One region of the Labrys sp. KB_33_2 genome, then DNA from elsewhere that is predicted to be linked to it. Evidence: predicted binding sites of a transcription regulator. Region 1 holds the regulator's gene; the other holds the start of a gene.
What was found. Region 1 encodes LexA, which represses DNA repair genes until DNA is damaged. Its sites were predicted from a motif close to TGTTCNNNNTGTGTTCNG; they were not measured.

Region 1 (8,851 bases):
AATTGATCGGAGAATCGGCGGCTGGGCACGGCTATGCCGGAAGAGTTGGCGAAAACCAGGCCGTTCGCATCTTCACGGGTGCGCCCGTGCCGGATGGCGCCGACACAGTGGTTATCCAGGAGCACACGAGCCGCGAGGGCAATCGCGTCATCGTGGAGGCGGCGGCCAGGCTCGGCCAGCATATCCGGGCCCGTGGCCTGGACTTTGCCGAAGGACGGGAGGCTTTGACATCAGGCACCGTCATCGGTCCCCGCGACATAGCGCTTGCCGCGGCCATGAATCATCCTGCCCTGTCGGTCCGCCGCCGCCCCAAAGTTGCTATTCTCGCGACCGGCGATGAATTGGTACTGCCCGGTCAAGCCATCGGCGAGAATCAGATCGTCGCCTCCAACAATTTCGCCATTCGGGCACTGGTCGAGGCCGAGGGGGGCGAAGTACTCGACCTCGGCATCGCCAGCGACGACTTCCCGGCCCTGGAAGCGGCCATTCGGCGGGCTCGTACCGAGAAGGCGGATGTGCTCGTCACTATCGGCGGTGCTTCGGTCGGCGATCACGATCTGATCCAGACCGCGCTCACCCGCGAAGGCATGCGGCTCGGCTTCTGGAAGATCGCCATGCGCCCGGGCAAGCCCCTGCTGCACGGGCGGCTCGGCTCAATGCATATCCTCGGCCTACCCGGCAATCCGGTATCCTCGGTGGTCTGCGGCGTCCTCTTCCTGGTACCCCTGTTGCGTACGTTGCTGGGGCGGGCCGATGCGGGTCTGTCCCGCCGCAAGGCCGTCTTCGCCAGCGCTTGGCCAGCCAACGACGTTCGTGAAGACTATATCCGTGCCCGCTTCGTGCTTGACGATACGTTAGACATCCTCAAGGTGGAACCGCTGGAGCTGCAGGATTCGTCGCTGGTGAGTGTGATGCAGCATGCCGACTGTCTGGTTGTCCGGCCGCCCTTTGCGCCGGAAGCAAAACCAGGCGATATCTGCGAGATCATCGATCTTCGTGCGGCCGGCTATTGACGCTACCCTTAACCTGAACTTCACAGTTGCAGAACACAGTAGGAACATGTAGCACTGTTCTTGTTTTGTTTACACCTTCACCGTGATTCGCGGCCGCCACGACGGGAAAGCCATGCTGACCAAGAAACAACACGAATTGCTTCGGTTCATTCATGAGCGCCTGAAGGAACAGGGCGTGCCCCCCTCCTTCGATGAAATGAAGGAGGCGCTGGACCTGCGCTCCAAGTCCGGCATCCACCGCCTGATCATGGCTCTGGAGGAGCGCGGCTTCATCCGGCGCCTGCCAAACCGGGCACGCGCGCTCGAAGTGGTACGCCTGCCCGAATCCGCCGTGCCAGGCGGCCTGTCGCTGGCCTCTTCACAGCGGGGCTTCCGCCCCAACGTGATCGAGGGCAATCTCGGCAAGGTCCGCCCCGTCAGGCCGGAAATGGACGAGGATGTCGGCCGGCCGGTTCTGGTCCCGGTGATGGGACGCATCGCCGCCGGTACGCCGGTCTCCGCCATCCAGACCAAGAGCCACACCATCAGCGTTACGCCGGAAATGCTGTCCTCAGGTGATCATTTCGCCCTGGAAGTGCGCGGTGATTCAATGATCGAAGCTGGTATCTTCGACAATGACACCGTGCTGATCCGCCGCCAGGACCATGCCGATACCGGCGATATCGTGGTAGCCCTGATCGACGATGAGGAAGCCACGCTGAAGCGCTTGCGCAAGCGCGGCGCCTCCATTGCGCTGGAGGCGGCCAATCCGGCTTACGAAACCCGTATTTTTGGCCCGGACAGGGTACAGATCCAGGGTAAATTGGTGGGCCTGTTCCGCCGATATTGAGAGCATGCGAATTTGGTTCGCTTGCAATGACTGGCCTTCATACAGTCAGCGGCCGCGCTCTGGAACGACGTGACGTCGAGCGGTTGCTCAAGGAGCGCGCGCCGTATTGCCTTGTCGATTGTGAACTGGAGGAATGCGATCTTTCGCGTCTCGACCTGTCCCACTGGTCGTTCGAGCGTTGCATTCTCAAAAATGCCAAGCTGGTCGGCGCCAAGCTCGCGAATACACTATGGCGCAATTGCAAGGCAGGCGGTGCCGATTTCCGTGGCACCGACCTCGAAGATGCTGCATTCCGCACGGGTAACTACAGCAATGCCAGCTTTCGACGCGCCAAAGCGGCCTCGACGGTTTTTACCGGCTGCAAACTGACAGGCGCGGATCTCTCGGAAATCGCCGCATTCGGGCTCGTTTTCGAGGAGGTCTTGCTTATGTCGGCGAAACTGCCGGCCTTTTCCTTTCGTAAGTCCACGCTACGCCGCCTCGACTTCACCCAGGCCGATCTGCGCCAATGCGATTTCCGCGATGTCATCTTCGAAGAGTGCAGCCTGCGCGATGCCAATCTGGTCGATGCCCGTTTCGAAGGAGCGGATCTACGCAGTGCCGATCTCGGCGGCTTGAAGCTTGGTGACGCCCGTTATTTCAAGGGCGCCACGATCTCGAAAAACCAGACCGGCCAATTGCTGGCCGAGCTAGGCTTGCGGATCGCCTGAAGAAGGTCTGGAGTTCGCAGGCAAATCCGCTTGATGGTCGGGTAGCCCCGGGTGTCTTCGAACTACCATCTGTCCGAAGACCCGGCCTGGCTGACAGCGCCGATCAGTCGACCGCGATCATGACGTCGGAGGCCTTGATCACGGCATAGGCGTTCTGGCCGGGCTTGAGCTGGAGATCATCGACGGCCTCGTTGGTGATCGAAGCGGTGATGATGGTTCCGTTGACCTCGAGCTGGATATGGGAGGTGGTCTGCCCCTTCGTCACGCTCTTGATCGTGCCCTTGATCTGGTTGCGGGCGCTGATTTTCATGGTCCGTCCTTTTTTGTGAGAATCTTGCGTCAGTTATCGGTTTCTGCGGTGACGCTGTCCATAGGCGTATCCGTCGCTGGGGCCTGCCCTGCCGCCTGGGGCAGAGGTTTCGGCGGCACAATCACCCGGCCCGGTGCCCATGGACGGGACGCTTGGGGATGGCGGGCCATGACGAGACGCCAGCGCGGGCTGATATCACCGCTCGCCGACGGCTCTACATAAAGTGCTATCGAGCCGACCGCGCGAATCAACTCGCGGTCCATCACAACTCCAGCGGCGGCACAGCGAGCACCGATCGGAACCGGTCCCGCCAGGACGCTGACGCGTCCACAGTCCTCTTCGGCGGCGTTGCTGGTCTTGTCGAGCATGAAGATCCCGCCTCCTTCGATGGGCGCGGAACACCCTTCTCTGTCACATAGGCGCTGTGCGGCAAGGGTTGGATCCTCCGGCTTGCGCCGATCGCCCATGGCCAGCAGCCATTGCTGAACCGTAAAAGCATCGGATCGCTGCGCCAGCACGGTCAGTTGATCGCCCTTGCGAACAAGGGCGGCATAGCCATTGGCGCCGAACAGAGCTACCGGCAGCGGCGCTGTCGCGGCCAGGGCAATGCCCCCGCCCAAGGGCAATAGGGCCAGCAGAGCAAGACGCGTGCGCAGAATGGTCAGCAGGACCAGCGTCAGAGCGAACAATCCGAGCGCCGCGGCGGAGAACTGCGGCAGCACGAGATCGGAGCCAGGCCAAGTCGCAACCGAACGAGCCACGTGCATGAACAACCCGACAGCCCAGCCCATCGCCTGCCAGAATGGAGCGCCATAGCCAAACGGCTCGGCGACCACGGCCAGCATGGCGAGCGGCATGATCAGGAAGGAGACGATCGGCGTCGCGACAAGGTTCGAGGCCAGCGACTGCAGCGTGATACGATGGAAATGAAAGGCTGAGAATGGCGCCGTGGCGAACGAGGCGACGATCGTGGTCAGCATCATGGCAAGTACCAAGGTCACAGCGCCACCAATGGCCCTTTCCCACGCCATAGCAGATTTCTCTCGCTTCCGCCGGCTCCATTGCTCATGTGCGATCACCAGCATCGCCACCGCGGCGAAAGACATCTGGAAGCTCGGCCCCAGGAGCTGTTCCGGCGTGGTCAGCAGCACGAAGCTCGCGGCCAGGGCGACGTTGCGGCGGGTAATGGCATTGCGTCCCAGCGCCACGGCCAGCAGTACGATGGCCGTCATCAGGAAGGAGCGGACCGTCGCGACTTCGGCGCCAGAAAACAGTGTGTAGGCAGCGGCCGGCAGCAGCGAGAGCAGCGCAGCGAGTTCCTTGGTGCCCCGATAGAGCACGATCCGGCGCGACAACGCCAGGACAGCGCGGATGAGGCCGAACAGGCCGCCCGCGAATAGCGCCATATGGAGACCCGAGATCGAAACGACATGATAGAGCCCGGAAGCCCGCAAGGCTTCATTGGCGTCGCCGGGAATCTGGCCGCGTTTGCCGGTGACCTGCGAAGCCGCGATGGCGCCATTCTCGCCTTGTATCGTCTCGACGATCCGCCGGGTCAGATCGTTGCGCTGGCGATCGATCCAGATATTGAAAGATTCCGCCCAGCTCGCCTCGACGGGGCTGGCCGCAGGTGCAATCTTGCCCGCTGCAAAACCAACGCCGCCAATGCCATCGAAGAAGGCATCGCGTGCGAAGTCGTAACCGCCGGGCAAGGCAGGAGGCGGAGGCGGTCTCATGACTGCTTTGAGGCTGATGCTGTCGCCAGCCCGGATTTCGCCGCCCTTGCGGACCGTAAGTCGGATGCGGGCCGGCATCGCAGCAGGCTCCAGCTTCTCCACCGAGACCGGCCTGATGACGATGCGCGCACTGCCACCCAGGCGCGGCTCTACCGAAAGGACGAGGCCTGTAACGGTTCCCGCCATCGAACGCGAAAGCTGTGGCGCGGCGACGCTCATCGTACGCAGCTTGGCAGAGCAAAAGCCCGCTCCCACCGCCGTCAGGCTGATCAGGCCGACATGCAACCACCAACGCCCCCGCAAGCCATAGGCAAGGCAGGCCGTCCCTACAGTAAGGAATGCGGGAACGACAAGACCAGGCTCTTCCGGTGCGGCAAAATAAGCGATGACACCCAGGCCCAGAAAGACCGGAACGACGAGAGCAAGCTCGAAGGCCGCCATCTCCGCCGCAAGCCCGGTCGCCAGCCAGGACACCAGCCTTTGCAGCCCCTGCCCGAACAGCATGCCGCCGGGCAACGCCAATCCCAGCTGTCCCGGCCTTCCACCGAGGACACCAACCCGCGCGCGGCCTCGATCATTCTCAGGCAAAGGCGCCCCCGCCGCTACCGCCCGATGAAACCCTGTGCTAAAGCCCCAAGCTTATTGATGTGATCCGGGTTAGCCAAGGGCCTCAATACTTCCGCCTCCATGCTCCCGCGCTCTGGCTTCGCTTCCCCTGCCTTTTGGAATTGCCAACTTCGATGTCCACTCCTGTCATCACCCGCTTTGCTCCCTCCCCCACCGGCTTCCTCCATATCGGCGGCGGCCGCACGGCCTTGTTCAACTGGCTCTACGCCAGGGCCAAGGGCGGTAAGATGCTGCTGCGCATCGAGGACACCGATCGCGAGCGCTCGACCGATGCCGCCATTGCAGCCATCCTGGATGGCCTGGCCTGGCTTGGCCTCGATTGGGACGGAGACCCGATCTTCCAGTTTGCCCGCGCTGCCCGCCACCGCGAAGTTGCCGAATCCATGCTCGCCCAGGGCAAGGCGTATTATTGCTACGCCACCCAGCAGGAGCTGGAGGAGATGCGCGAGCTCGCCCGCAAGGAAGGGCGCCCGCCACGCTATGATGGCCGCTGGCGCGACCGCGACCCGGCGACAGCCCCCAAGGACGTCAAGCCGGTGATCCGCCTGCGTGCGCCGATCGAGGGCGAGACCGTCATCCAGGACGACGTGCAGGGCACCGTGCGCTGGGCCAATAAGGACCTTGACGACCTGGTGCTGCTGCGCTCGGACGGCACGCCGACCTATATGCTGGCCGTGGTGGTCGATGACCATGACATGGGCATCACGCATATCATCCGTGGCGATGATCATCTCACCAATGCGGCCCGCCAGAAGCAGATCTACGAAGCCATGGGCTGGGAAGTGCCGCATATGGCCCATATCCCGCTCATCCACGGCTCCGACGGTGCCAAGCTCTCCAAACGTCACGGCGCGCTGGGCGTCGACGCCTATCGCGCCATGGGCTACCTGCCGGCGGCCATGCGCAATTATCTCGTGCGCCTGTCCTGGAGCCATGGCGACCAGGAAGTGTTCACCACCAAGGAGATGATCGAGCATTTTGATACCGGCGCCATCGGCAAATCGGCCGCGCGCTTCGATTTCAAGAAGCTCGAAAACCTCAATGGCATCTATATGCGCAACTCCACGGATGAGGAATTGCTCGCCGCCATCGACCAGTTGCTCCCCCATATTCCCGGTGGCCCTGCCCTCGTTGCCCAGCTCGCCGACGGCAATGGTGCCAAGCGCTCTCAGTTGCTGGCCGCCATGCCCGGCCTTAAGGAACGCGCCAAGACTTTGGTGGAATTGCTGGATGGCGCCAATTTCCTGTTCGTCTCGCGTCCCCTGCCCTTGGATGACAAGGCCAAGGCCATGCTGAACGAAGAAGCGCGGGCGACCCTCGCCATGCTGTTGCCGCGCTTCGAAGCCTTGGGCGAGTGGAGCGCCAGTGCGACCGAGGCGACGGTGCGGGCCGCAGCCGAGGAAACCGGCGCCAAGCTCGGCTCGTTGGCCCAGCCGTTGCGCGCTGCGCTCACCGGCCGTACCACCTCGCCGCCGGTCTTCGACGTGCTGGCCGTCCTCGGCCGCGAGGAAAGCCTGGCCCGGCTGAAGGATCAGGCCGGCTGAGACCAAGCGCCGCATGATTGTGTTTCCCGGACATCGGGTTTCGCGCAATAGGTGTATTTTTCGCAGCTTTGACGCGAAAGATTTGGAAAGCTTTCGCGTCAAAGTGGGGCAATCGGCCCTACCCTGGCGCGCTGCCGCCTAAGCAGTCGTCGAACCGACAGTTCACTTCTTCGTCTTTCTTGCGGCATTGCAGCAAATGGTCTACCCAACACCGACGGATCGGCGATACGTAGGCCTTACTTGAGCCGGGGGGCTCCTTTCTGGCCAAGGCGTGACCGCGTATTTCCGTACAAGGAGGATTGCATGAGCGGTAACACGGCGACTCTGACTATTGGTGACAAGGCAATCGAATTGCCAACCAAGGCCGGCTCCGTTGGTCCGACGGTTGTTGATATTGCGCCCCTTTATAAGCACACGGGCATGTTTACCTACGATCCAGGCTTCACCTCGACGGCGAGCTGTGAATCCCAGATCACCTATATTGATGGCGATGAGGGCGTGCTGCTCTATCGCGGCTACCCGATCGAGCAACTCGCCGAGCATGGCGACTTCCTCGAGACCTGCTATCTCCTGCTCTATGGCGAACTGCCGACAGCTGCCCAGAAGGCGGACTTCGACTATCGTGTCACGCGCCACACCATGGTGCATGAGCAGATGGCTCGCTTCTTCCAGGGCTTCCGCCGTGACGCCCATCCGATGGCCGTGATGGTCGCCTCGGTCGGCGCCCTTTCGGCCTTCTATCACGACTCCACCGACATCTCCGACCCGCATCAGCGCATGATCTCGTCGATGCGACTGATCGCCAAGATGCCGACCCTGGCTGCGATGGCCTACAAATACACCATCGGCCAGCCCTTCGTGTATCCGCAGAACAATCTGGACTATCCGTCCAACTTCCTGCGCATGTGTTTCTCGGTCCCTTGCGAGGAATACAAGCCCAATCCGATCCTGGCCCGCGCGCTCGATCGCATCTTCATCCTGCATGCCGATCACGAGCAGAACGCGTCGACCTCGACGGTCCGCCTCGCGGGCTCCTCGGGCGCCAATCCGTTTGCCTGCATCGCCGCCGGCATCGCCTGCCTATGGGGCCCGGCCCATGGCGGCGCCAATGAAGCTGCGCTCAAGATGTTGCAGGAAATCGGCACGGTCGATCGTATCCCGCAATATATCGCCAAGGCCAAGGACAAGAATGATCCCTTCCGCCTGATGGGCTTCGGCCACCGCGTCTACAAGAACTACGATCCGCGCGCCAAGATCATGCAGCGTACCACCCACGAGGTGCTGAACGAGCTCGGCCACAAGGACGACCCGTTGCTCGAGGTTGCGCTGGAACTCGAGCGCATCGCTCTGCACGACGAGTATTTCGTCGAAAAGAAGCTCTATCCGAACATTGACTTCTATTCGGGCATCACGCTCAAGGCGATGGGCTTCCCGACCTCGATGTTCACCGTGCTGTTCGCCCTGGCCCGTACCGTCGGCTGGATCGCACAGTGGAAGGAAATGATCGAAGATCCTTCCCAGAAGATCGGCCGCCCGCGCCAGCTCTATACCGGCGCAGCCCGCCGCGACTACGTTTCACCGGCCCAGCGCCGCTAAGATAACAAAGGGCGGATCCTCGGATCCGCCCTTCTCGTTTCCAGCCCCTGCTATTTGCGGCACGAGCGCTTGAGACCCTCAACCCGCCTTGCCGGCAATGGTTTCCAGCACGATGCGGGCCGCTCGCTGCGACGGGGACTCCCCCACCACCTGCATGCGTTGATCGATCTCATCGAAGGCGCGCATCTGCGCGCGCCGTTCATCGGTATTCCCCAGCAATCCGGCCATAAGATCGGCCAGACGGTCCGGTACGACCTCTTCCTGGAAGAGTTCGGGCACAGCCTGTCGATCGAGAATCAGATTGGGCAACAGGAAAAAACGTCCCTTGACCAGGCGACGGGCCAGGAAGGCCTCCCAGGCCGGAAAGCGATAGGTTCCGATCATCGGCACCTGCGCCAAAGCCAGTTCGAGCGTCACCGTGCCCGATGCTGCCAGTGCCGCTCTCGCCCGGCGGAAGGCCGCGTATTTCTCGTCGGGATCGGTGAT
Region 2 (8,851 bases), on a different contig from region 1:
GCTGGTCGAGATTGTGGAAAGTGGCCCGATCCCAGCGATCCATGGCGAAGCTTCGCCGCCGAGTTGGCAAAGGTCAGGGCAACCCTCCCGAAGGGCGCGCCCGTAGAGATATGGTTTCGCTGCGCGTCCTCCGGATCAGGACGAAGCGCGTGTCGGTCAGAAGAACAAGATCACCCGGCGCTGGGCGCGGCGCGGAACCCGGCCGTCGGCGCCGAAGGATCAGAGGACCAAATCGGCCTACATCTTCGGCGCGATCTGCCCTGAACTGGGCAAGGGCACCGGCCTGGTCCTGCCCTTCTGCAATACCCAAACCATGTCGCTGCATCTGGCCGAAGTATCGTTGGCTGTCGCGCCCGGCGCTCACGCGGTCGTGCTGGTGGATCAGGCTGGCTGGCACACAACCAACAAGCTTGGGATGCCCGGCAACATCAGCATCATCTCGCTGCCTGCCAAATGTCCCGAGCTGAACCCGGCTTTCGCGAAGCGAAGGCGCTTCGCTGTCGCCCGAGGGGTCGAGAACATCTGGCAGTTCATGCGCGAAAACTGGCTCTCCAACCGCGTCTTCACATCCCACGACAATATCGTCGACCATTGCTGCCAGGCCTGGAACAAGCTCATCGACCAGCCTTGGCACATCATGACCATCGGACGTCGCAAATGGGCCTATGGGTTCTGATCAGCGCAGGTTGGTATAAGCTGCCGATCCCGGTTCGATTCCGGGCGTGGCTGCCATCGTCGCCGATTCGCGGGCAGGGGGAATCCACACAAATTTGGAGTCCATATCGTCCCTAAAACCCGAGTTTTCAGTGGGGAAGAAAGTAGGGAAGCGGTTTAATGATAAAAAATATATCGATACAAACAAATCGATAGAAGAATTTTTAGGCGCTGCGTCTCCGCCACCCCCCCTTCATTCAGATATCTGCTCGACATGCCCTGACTTTGTCTTGGGCCGATCGGTATCGTGGGGGCGTGATGCCCCCTGTTCACCCGATCGTCGTCGCCTGATCGTGAGAGGTGTATTTGCATTATGGTATTATGATGCGCCCGCCCTGGCGTAAATCGATATAATTCGACCCTCACTTCCTAAAGGGAGTTTGGGCTATGGACAGGTTAGATTTTCCATGTAGCATCGTTATGCTAACAATGCCGTTCAAGAGTTTACGGGTGTTATTTCTGCCAGGCGACGATAGCAAGGCTAGTGTCCAGGCGCAGACTTATCTCGCGAAAGCTTAACGGAAAACAGAACTTTTTTGGGGAAGGAGAGTGCGCTCTCTTTCCCCGTATTTCTTTTAAATAGGCAATTCATCCCAGTGCATCCGCGGGGCGGGAGACGGATGCCGTAATGCGGGCCAGTCGGCAGCAGGGTAGCGAATCGGCGCCCGTGGACGTCTGGACAAAAGAAAACCCCACCGGATGGCAGGGTGTTCGTGCAGGCTAAAACCTGATGGAGGCTGCTCATGCCCTGCTACACCGCGCAAATGCCACCTCGGGCGCTCGGGTGTTGGGCTAAACGCTCACGAGCAGTGTGCCGGGCTCAGCGCGGGAACGGCGTATCCGGGCCGACGACGTAAGCCGGACGGCGGTCGGCCTGGCCGTAGTCACTGGCGCAGGCTGCCAAGCCAGCCAGGACGAAAACGGCGGTGAGGATCTTGAGAATTGTCATTGTCGCTTCCATTTTTTCGGACAGCAGCGATGTAGGTCTAACACCGAACCATTACCGAGGGCACTTTTGTTTTCATCGCATAATGCTGCGAAACCGTAAACGTTTCATGCTGGCAATCCCGGTTCTTGCCGTTTTTTTGACCTCTTGTCATGTATCGATTGAAGGCTGGTGCTAGGGTGCTACCCTGAGTAGTGGTGGCCGCTCGACTGCCATCGCGACGCTCTTGCCGCAATTCTCTAGCCAGGAAGGTTTGTGACGCACGGAACTGTCCGCTGCCCCATCCATGATCCATAACAGCCATCAGGATGGCTCGCCTGCAGCGTGATAAACGCTCCCGTCACGGAGACTATTGAATGTGTCATGTGCGTTTCGGCACCTCGTTTCCGATCCTGACGGGGCCTAGTGCCGCTGTACCGGTTCACAGCCGGTCCTGAACGTCCACCGCTCTTTCATCGACCCAAGCGTGCGCACCTCATGATTTTGCGTTAAGAGTGCGCCGCGAAACGGCTTCCCACCCACTGAAGGAAACTCCATGCAACTTCTTCGCATGAAACGCCGCAGTCCCGCCGCCAGGCTGGCCTTTCGGAGCACGCTACTGGCCGCGACGCTGCTGAGCGCTCCCGCCTTTGCGCAGGGCGTATCGGCGGATGGCGCCAAGCAACTGCAAGACAGCCTGGCCAAGACGTTTGGCAGCGGCCTTTTCGAGAAGGGCATCCTGTCCATCACCCCGCAGGGCAGCGCCTATGCCGTGAAGCTTGATCTGGCCTCCACCCTGGCCCAGCTCAAGGGAGCCGGCGTCACTGCGAGCTTCGATCCGATCACCTATCTGGCCACACCCAATTCGGACGGCACCTACGCGGTGACCAGCGATTCGCCGATCAACTACAATTTCAGCGGCACCCAGGGCGACAAGCCTTTCGCCATGAAGGTTGCGGCGCCTTGCAAGTCGGCAGGCGTGTTCGATCCGAAGATCTCGACCTTCTCGACCTATGAAGTGACCTGCGCCTCGATGGCGATGGACATGGAGGATCCCGAGAGCACCGTGACCGCGAGCATGGGCGCGATCACCTCCAAGCTGACCGGAACCGCCGGCAGTGGTGGGGGCGTCAACATCAGCACCACCGGCTCGGCCACCGATTTCGTCGAGAACATCGTCGGCAAGACCAAGCCCCTTACCATCAAGGTTTCGGCCAAGTCGCTGGCCTCTGATGGAAAGGTCGACAATCTCCAGCTTACGACAGTGCTGGAATTCATTGGCATGGCCGCCAATTCCAAGGATCCCAAGGAATTGATCGGCAAGCAGGCCGAGATCAAGCAGAAGCTGACTGCAGCCCTGCCGCTGTGGAACAACCTGTCCGGCACGACCAAGCTGAATGAGGTCACCGTCGAGACGCCGTTGGGTCCGGTCAAGCTCGGAAGCCTGAGCTACGGCGTCGGCATGACCGGCGCGGTCAAGGATGCCTCCTATGGCATTGACATCAAATATGATGGCTTGGCGTTGCCGCAGTCCCCGGCCATTCCGGGTTGGGTGGCTCCGCTGGTTCCGGGCGAGGGCAATATCGACGTGAAGTTCGAGGGCGTCGACCTCGAGGCCATCGCCAAGCTGGCGATCGAGAATTTCGATGCGAGCAAGGATCCGCCGATCCCCAACGAACTGACGCCGCAATTCCTGGCTCTCTTCATGGCCGGACAGCCGCATGTGACCCTGGCGCCCAGCACCTTCACCGCCCCGGCCGGAGCGGTGAGCGCGGAAGGCAAGATGAGCGTCATGCCGAGCCAGAAGGGCAAGGTGACGATTTCGGCCACCAATCTCGACCAGATCATTGCGGCCGTGAACAACGCCCAGGTTCCCAACAAGGAATCGGCCCTGATGGGCATCGCCCTGATCAAGGGGCTGGCCAAGACCGGTGCTGACGGCAAGGCCGTCTGGGACGTCGACTTCGACGCGGCAACCAAGGCCGTGAGCGTCAATGGCCAGGTGCTCAGCGCCGGCAACGGCGGTGGAGCCGCACCTGGTGCCGGCGGCGGTGACGAAGGCGGCGACGATGAAGGCGAGGGCGACAACGCTCAATAAGGAGCGATTGTCGATCCCAAGGTCGATGCAATGAATGGGGGCAGGCGCGAGCCTGCCCCTTTCGTTTGGAACCAACGGCTTTTCGCCAACGAGACGGAATCGCCTGGACTTGTAGAGACGTGCCGGAACGCAGCGTTGGGACAAGCGTTAGCATGTGAACACGCTTTGCTCGCGGCCAACGCCAAAGGGAGAGATCGAGAGCCAAAGAAAAACCCCCGCGGATCGCTCCACGGGGGTGATGATTTCGGCCTCGAAGGAAAGGCTTAGTCGGCCTTGGCTTCACCAGCCGCTTCGGCCGAAGCCGGCTGCTGGGTCGGTTCGGCGGCGCGCGCATTGTGCATCGGGCGGATCGTCTGGAAGGAGGCGCGCTCCTGAACCGCCGGACGACCGGTCAGGCTGACGACGTCACGGCGGATCGAGGCGATCAACTCGCGGATGGAGCCGCTGTCGCCGTCGGGACGATATTCCTCGCCGAGCACGTCCAGCTTGGCGCAGAGCTCGACGGCGTTCTTGGCGGGGGCGCGGGAGATCGAATTGGCGATGGAGCGCAACTCGGAGACCAGTTCGTCGCGCAGCCCCTTCTGGTCATCCGCATCGATGATCGGGGAAGCGAGCATGCCGCGCAAAGCGGCGCGCCGCAAACCCAGAGCCGCTACCGTGTTGGCTCCGTCGGTCGCTTCGCGCTGTTGTCCTGGTCCTGCCATTTTGCTGCCCTCGTATGGAACTAAGAATGAGTGTGCGGCTCCCCTGCACGCCCAATGTGGCGAAAGAGCGATGACGGAAAGCGCGGTTCTGATTTTCGACCTGCTTGTTGGGCAAGTTATCGGGCAAAGGCAAGGTTTTCTTGGCCAGATGCCGCAGATTCCCACATGATTCGAGGCGGAACGACAGACTGCGGTATGGTGTGGTCTTTGGGGTGGTTTGGTAAGCGGATCGTTAAGGCGGGCGCTTGCATTGCACGAACAAATGTGGAACAAAACTAATTGTGCACGAAGCCAATTCCCTTGCAGGCGTGGCGCCGGGAGCATGCTAGAGCAGAAATGATGGAGGCGCCTTTCGGGGTGCCATGGGGCGTGCAGGGCGGTTCGGCCGGCACGCTGTGAAGCGAAGGAAGGAAGCCTCGATGTCGGGCTCGGTGAACAAGGTCATTCTGGTCGGTAATCTCGGCCGCGATCCTGAAGTGCGGCGGCTCAATTCGGGCGAGCCGGTCGTCAACCTGCGTATCGCCACGACGGAAAGCTGGCGCGACAAGGCCACCGGCGAACGCAAGGAGAAGACCGAGTGGCACAGCGTGGTCATCTTCAACGAGGGGCTGGCACGCATCGCCGAGCAATATCTGAAGAAGGGTGCCAAGGTTTACCTCGAGGGCCAGCTGCAGACCCGCAAATACAATGACGCTTCGGGCGTGGAAAAATATTCCACCGAGATCGTGCTGCAGCGCTATCGCGGTGAAATGACACTGCTGGACTCGCGCGGCGGCGGTGGGCAGGGTGAGGGCGCCCGGGACTATCAGGGCAATGATTTCGGCTCGTCGAGCCCGATGGAGCGCCGTCCGGCACCGGCCGGTTCGAGCAAGTTCTCCTCGGCCGACATGGACGACGACATCCCGTTCTGACGTCGGAACAGACCCGTCGACAAGGTGCCTGAAGCGCCGGTCACGTCTCGTGGCCGGCGTCTTGCTTTTGTGCGCGATCGAAGGCTCGATCATCGCCCTGCCGAGACGGAGAAATGGTGTCGAACGCAGTGCGGGCCCTTATCCGGTCACGATCGCCCTGACGCCATCGACGATGAACTGCACCGCCAGGGCCGACAGGACGATGCCGAGAAGTCGGGTTAGCACGACATTGCCGGTGATCCCCAGCAGCTTGTTGATCACGCCGGCAAGGCGGAAGGAGACGTAGCAGCAGGCCGTCACGAAGGCGATGACGAGAAACAGGGATGCGAATTTGGCCGGCTCGCCATGGGTCTGGGCCGATAGCAACATGACGGCTGTGATGGCGCCGGGACCGGCAATCAAAGGGATGGCGAGCGGGAAGGCAGCGACATTGGAGATGAAGTCCTTGGTGATGGCGGTCTCCGCAGTCTCGTTCTTGCGCATGGTGGAGCGGTCGAACACCATTTCATAGGCGATGGCGAAGAGCAGCAGGCCGCCGGCGATACGGAAGGCCGGCGTGGTGATGCCGAGCAGCCTGAGGAAGGGTTCCCCGGCGATGGCAAAGAAGGCGAGCACGCCGAAGCCGATCACGCTGGCGCGCCAGCCGACCGAGTGCTGCTGCTCCTTGTTCATGCCGCGGGTGACGCCCAGGAAGATCGGGCCGAGGCCGGGCGGGTCGACCACCACCAGCAAAGTGACGAGAGCGGCGGTCAGATAGTCCAGAATCGACGTCATCACGCCCCTCGACCGATCATTTGCACGCGCCAAGATTGACGCTGCGGCCCAGCCTGAATATGGCTGTGCCTTCCGCTTGCGGTCGAGAAAAATCAAGCCGCTTCGCACTCCGCTTGGCTTCCCATCCACAAGCAGCAGAAAGAAATCGGATCGAACATGTCAAATCTCTATCCGGCCGAGCTCGTCGCGGCCGCCAATGTCTCTGCCGCCTGGCCATTCGAGGAGGCGAGGAAGCTCGTTGCCCGTCTGCAGAAGCGCGCCGGCGACAAGAAAGAGATCCTGTTCGAGACCGGCTACGGTCCCTCGGGCCTGCCGCATATCGGCACCTTCGGCGAGGTCGCGCGTACCACCATGGTGCGCAATGCGTTTCGCCTGCTGACGGAAGATCGTATCTCGACCCGGCTGATTTGCTTCTCCGACGATATGGATGGCATGCGCAAGATCCCGGACAATGTGCCGGATCCCGAAGCGCTCAAGCCTTATTTGCAGATGCCGCTGACCCGTGTTCCCAATCCGTTTGGCGGCGCTTACAAGAGCTTCGGCGATCACAACAACGCCATGCTCCGCCGGTTCCTCGATACGTTCGGGTTCGATTACGAATTCGCCAGCGCGACGGAATACTATACATCCGGCAAGCTCGATGCCGTGCTGCTGAAGGCCGCCGAAAAGTACGACGAGATCATGGCCGTCATGCTGCCGACCCTCGGCGAGGAGCGGCAGGCGACCTATTCGCCGTTCCTGCCGATCTCTCCGAGCAGCGGGCGGGTGCTCTATGTGCCGCTCAAGGACGTGAATGCCAAGGCAGGGACCATCACCTTCACCGACGAGGACGGTGTCGACAAGACGCTACCGGTCACCGGCGGCAAGGTGAAGCTGCAATGGAAGCCGGATTTCGGCGCGCGCTGGGCGGCGCTGGATGTCGACTTCGAGATGTTCGGCAAGGACCACCAGACCAACGCGCCTGTTTATGACGCCATTTGCGAGATCCTCGGCGGCACGGCCCCGGAGCACTATGTTTACGAACTCTTCCTCGACCAGCACGGTCAGAAGATCTCGAAGTCGAAGGGCAACGGCCTGACCATCGACGAATGGTTGACCTATGCCACGCCGGAGAGCCTGGCGTTGTACATGTACCAGTCGCCCCGCTCGGCCAAGAAACTGCATTTCGACGCCATTCCACGAGCCGTCGACGAGTATCTGCAGTTTCTGGGCGGCTTCGGGCGGCAGGATGCAAAGAACCAGCTTGGCAACCCGGTCTGGCATATTCATGGCGGAAATCCGCCGGCGCCGGAGACGATCGGCCAGGAAGGGGCGCGCACCACGATCAATTTCGCGCTGCTGCTCAATCTGGTTGCCGTTGCCAATGCGGAGAACAAGGACGTGCTGTGGGGCTTCCTGCGTCGCCATGCTCCGGACGCATCGCCGCAGACCCATCCGCAGCTCGACAGGCTGGTCGGCTACGCGATCCGCTATTTCCAGGATTTCGTGAAGCCCGCCAAGAGCTATGCCGTGCCGACCGAGGAGGAGAGGGGGGCACTGCAGAAATTGTCCGACGCCCTCGGTGCCCTGCCTGACGATGCAGACGCCGCGGCGATCCAGGAGGCGGTCTACGATGTCGGCCGCGCTCTGCCGCCCTATCAGGACTTCAAGGCCAAGGGCGCCACGCCCGAGCGCCCCGGCGTCTCGCTGGAGTGGTTCAACACCCTCTATCGCATCCTCCTGGGCGAGCAGCGCGGCCCTCGCTTCGGCTCTTTCGCGGCGATCTACGGCATCCCGGAGACGAGGGCACTGATCGCCAAGGCATTGTCGGGTGATCTCGTGCGTGAGCACGAGGCTTTTGTTGCCTCCCGGCAGCCTGGTTGATCTTCAAAAACGGGGGGCTGGCGCAGTTCATGCCAGCTTCCCATATGACAGGGGTAGTCAGCGGGCCTCGCTTCGTGTAGGAACGCGCCCGAATTCTTTCCGGATCAGTTCATGCAAACCGTTCTCATCTCGATCCACCTGATGGTGGTGCTGGCCCTTGTTGTTGTGGTGCTGTTGCAGCGCTCCGAAGGTGGGGGGCTCGGCATCGGCGGCGGAACGGGCGGTTTCATGACCGGACGCGGCCAGGCGAATCTGCTGACGCGGACGACGGCCGGTCTGGCAGCTGCCTTCTTCATTACCAGCCTGCTGCTGACGATTCTCGCCAATCAGCAGAGCCGCCCGGGTGGTTCGCTGCTCGACCAGTATCGTCCGGCCGCGCCGGCCAGCCAGCCGGCCCAATCTTCGCCATCGGCTCCCGCTCAGCCGGCACCGGCGGCTCCGGCCCCGTCCAATGGCGGTTCGGTGTTCGACCAGTTGCAGGGCGGTGGCGAACCGGCTGCGCCGGCCAAGCCGTAACTGTGTAGCCCGGCGGTCATTTGTCGGGCTGAGGACTGTCGCGTCTTTGCGTGAACTGAAAATAATCCTGCGGGCAGCGATTGTCCGCTCGTCGAATCATTGTGTTTTTGTCTAAGTGGGGCTCCATGACGCGGTACATTTTCATCACCGGCGGCGTGGTCTCCTCGCTTGGTAAAGGGCTGGCCTCAGCCGCCCTCGGCGCGCTTCTTCAGGCGCGCGGCTACAAAGTCCGCCTTCGCAAGCTCGATCCCTATCTCAATGTCGATCCGGGCACCATGAGCCCGTATGAGCACGGCGAGGTCTTCGTCACCGACGATGGGGCCGAGACCGACCTCGACCTCGGCCA

Region 2: the regulator LexA is predicted to act here: its motif matches at 4,696-4,713, upstream of ssb (single-stranded DNA-binding protein).

The regions. Positions count from the first base shown of each region.
Region 1 is NZ_JBFREW010000010.1:116,613-125,463, forward strand. Features, by position in the region: gene AB4037_RS18385 (molybdopterin molybdotransferase MoeA) at 1-1,013, shown strand, start outside; gene lexA (transcriptional repressor LexA) at 1,126-1,842, shown strand; gene AB4037_RS18395 (pentapeptide repeat-containing protein) at 1,869-2,552, shown strand; gene AB4037_RS18400 (TOBE domain-containing protein) at 2,656-2,862, opposite strand; gene AB4037_RS18405 (ComEC/Rec2 family competence protein) at 2,892-5,120, opposite strand; gene gltX (glutamate--tRNA ligase) at 5,339-6,769, shown strand; gene gltA (citrate synthase) at 7,073-8,365, shown strand; gene lpxB (lipid-A-disaccharide synthase) at 8,444-8,851, opposite strand, start outside.
Region 2 is NZ_JBFREW010000006.1:280,084-288,934, reverse strand. Features, by position in the region: partial or broken gene AB4037_RS13665 (IS630 family transposase) at 1-676, shown strand, start outside; gene AB4037_RS13660 (YgdI/YgdR family lipoprotein) at 1,535-1,663, opposite strand; gene AB4037_RS13655 (hypothetical protein) at 2,196-3,737, shown strand; gene AB4037_RS13650 (hypothetical protein) at 4,001-4,441, opposite strand; gene ssb (single-stranded DNA-binding protein) at 4,861-5,352, shown strand; gene AB4037_RS13640 (MarC family protein) at 5,491-6,126, opposite strand; gene AB4037_RS13635 (lysine--tRNA ligase) at 6,283-7,989, shown strand; gene secG (preprotein translocase subunit SecG) at 8,101-8,505, shown strand; gene AB4037_RS13625 (CTP synthase) at 8,631-8,851, shown strand, end outside.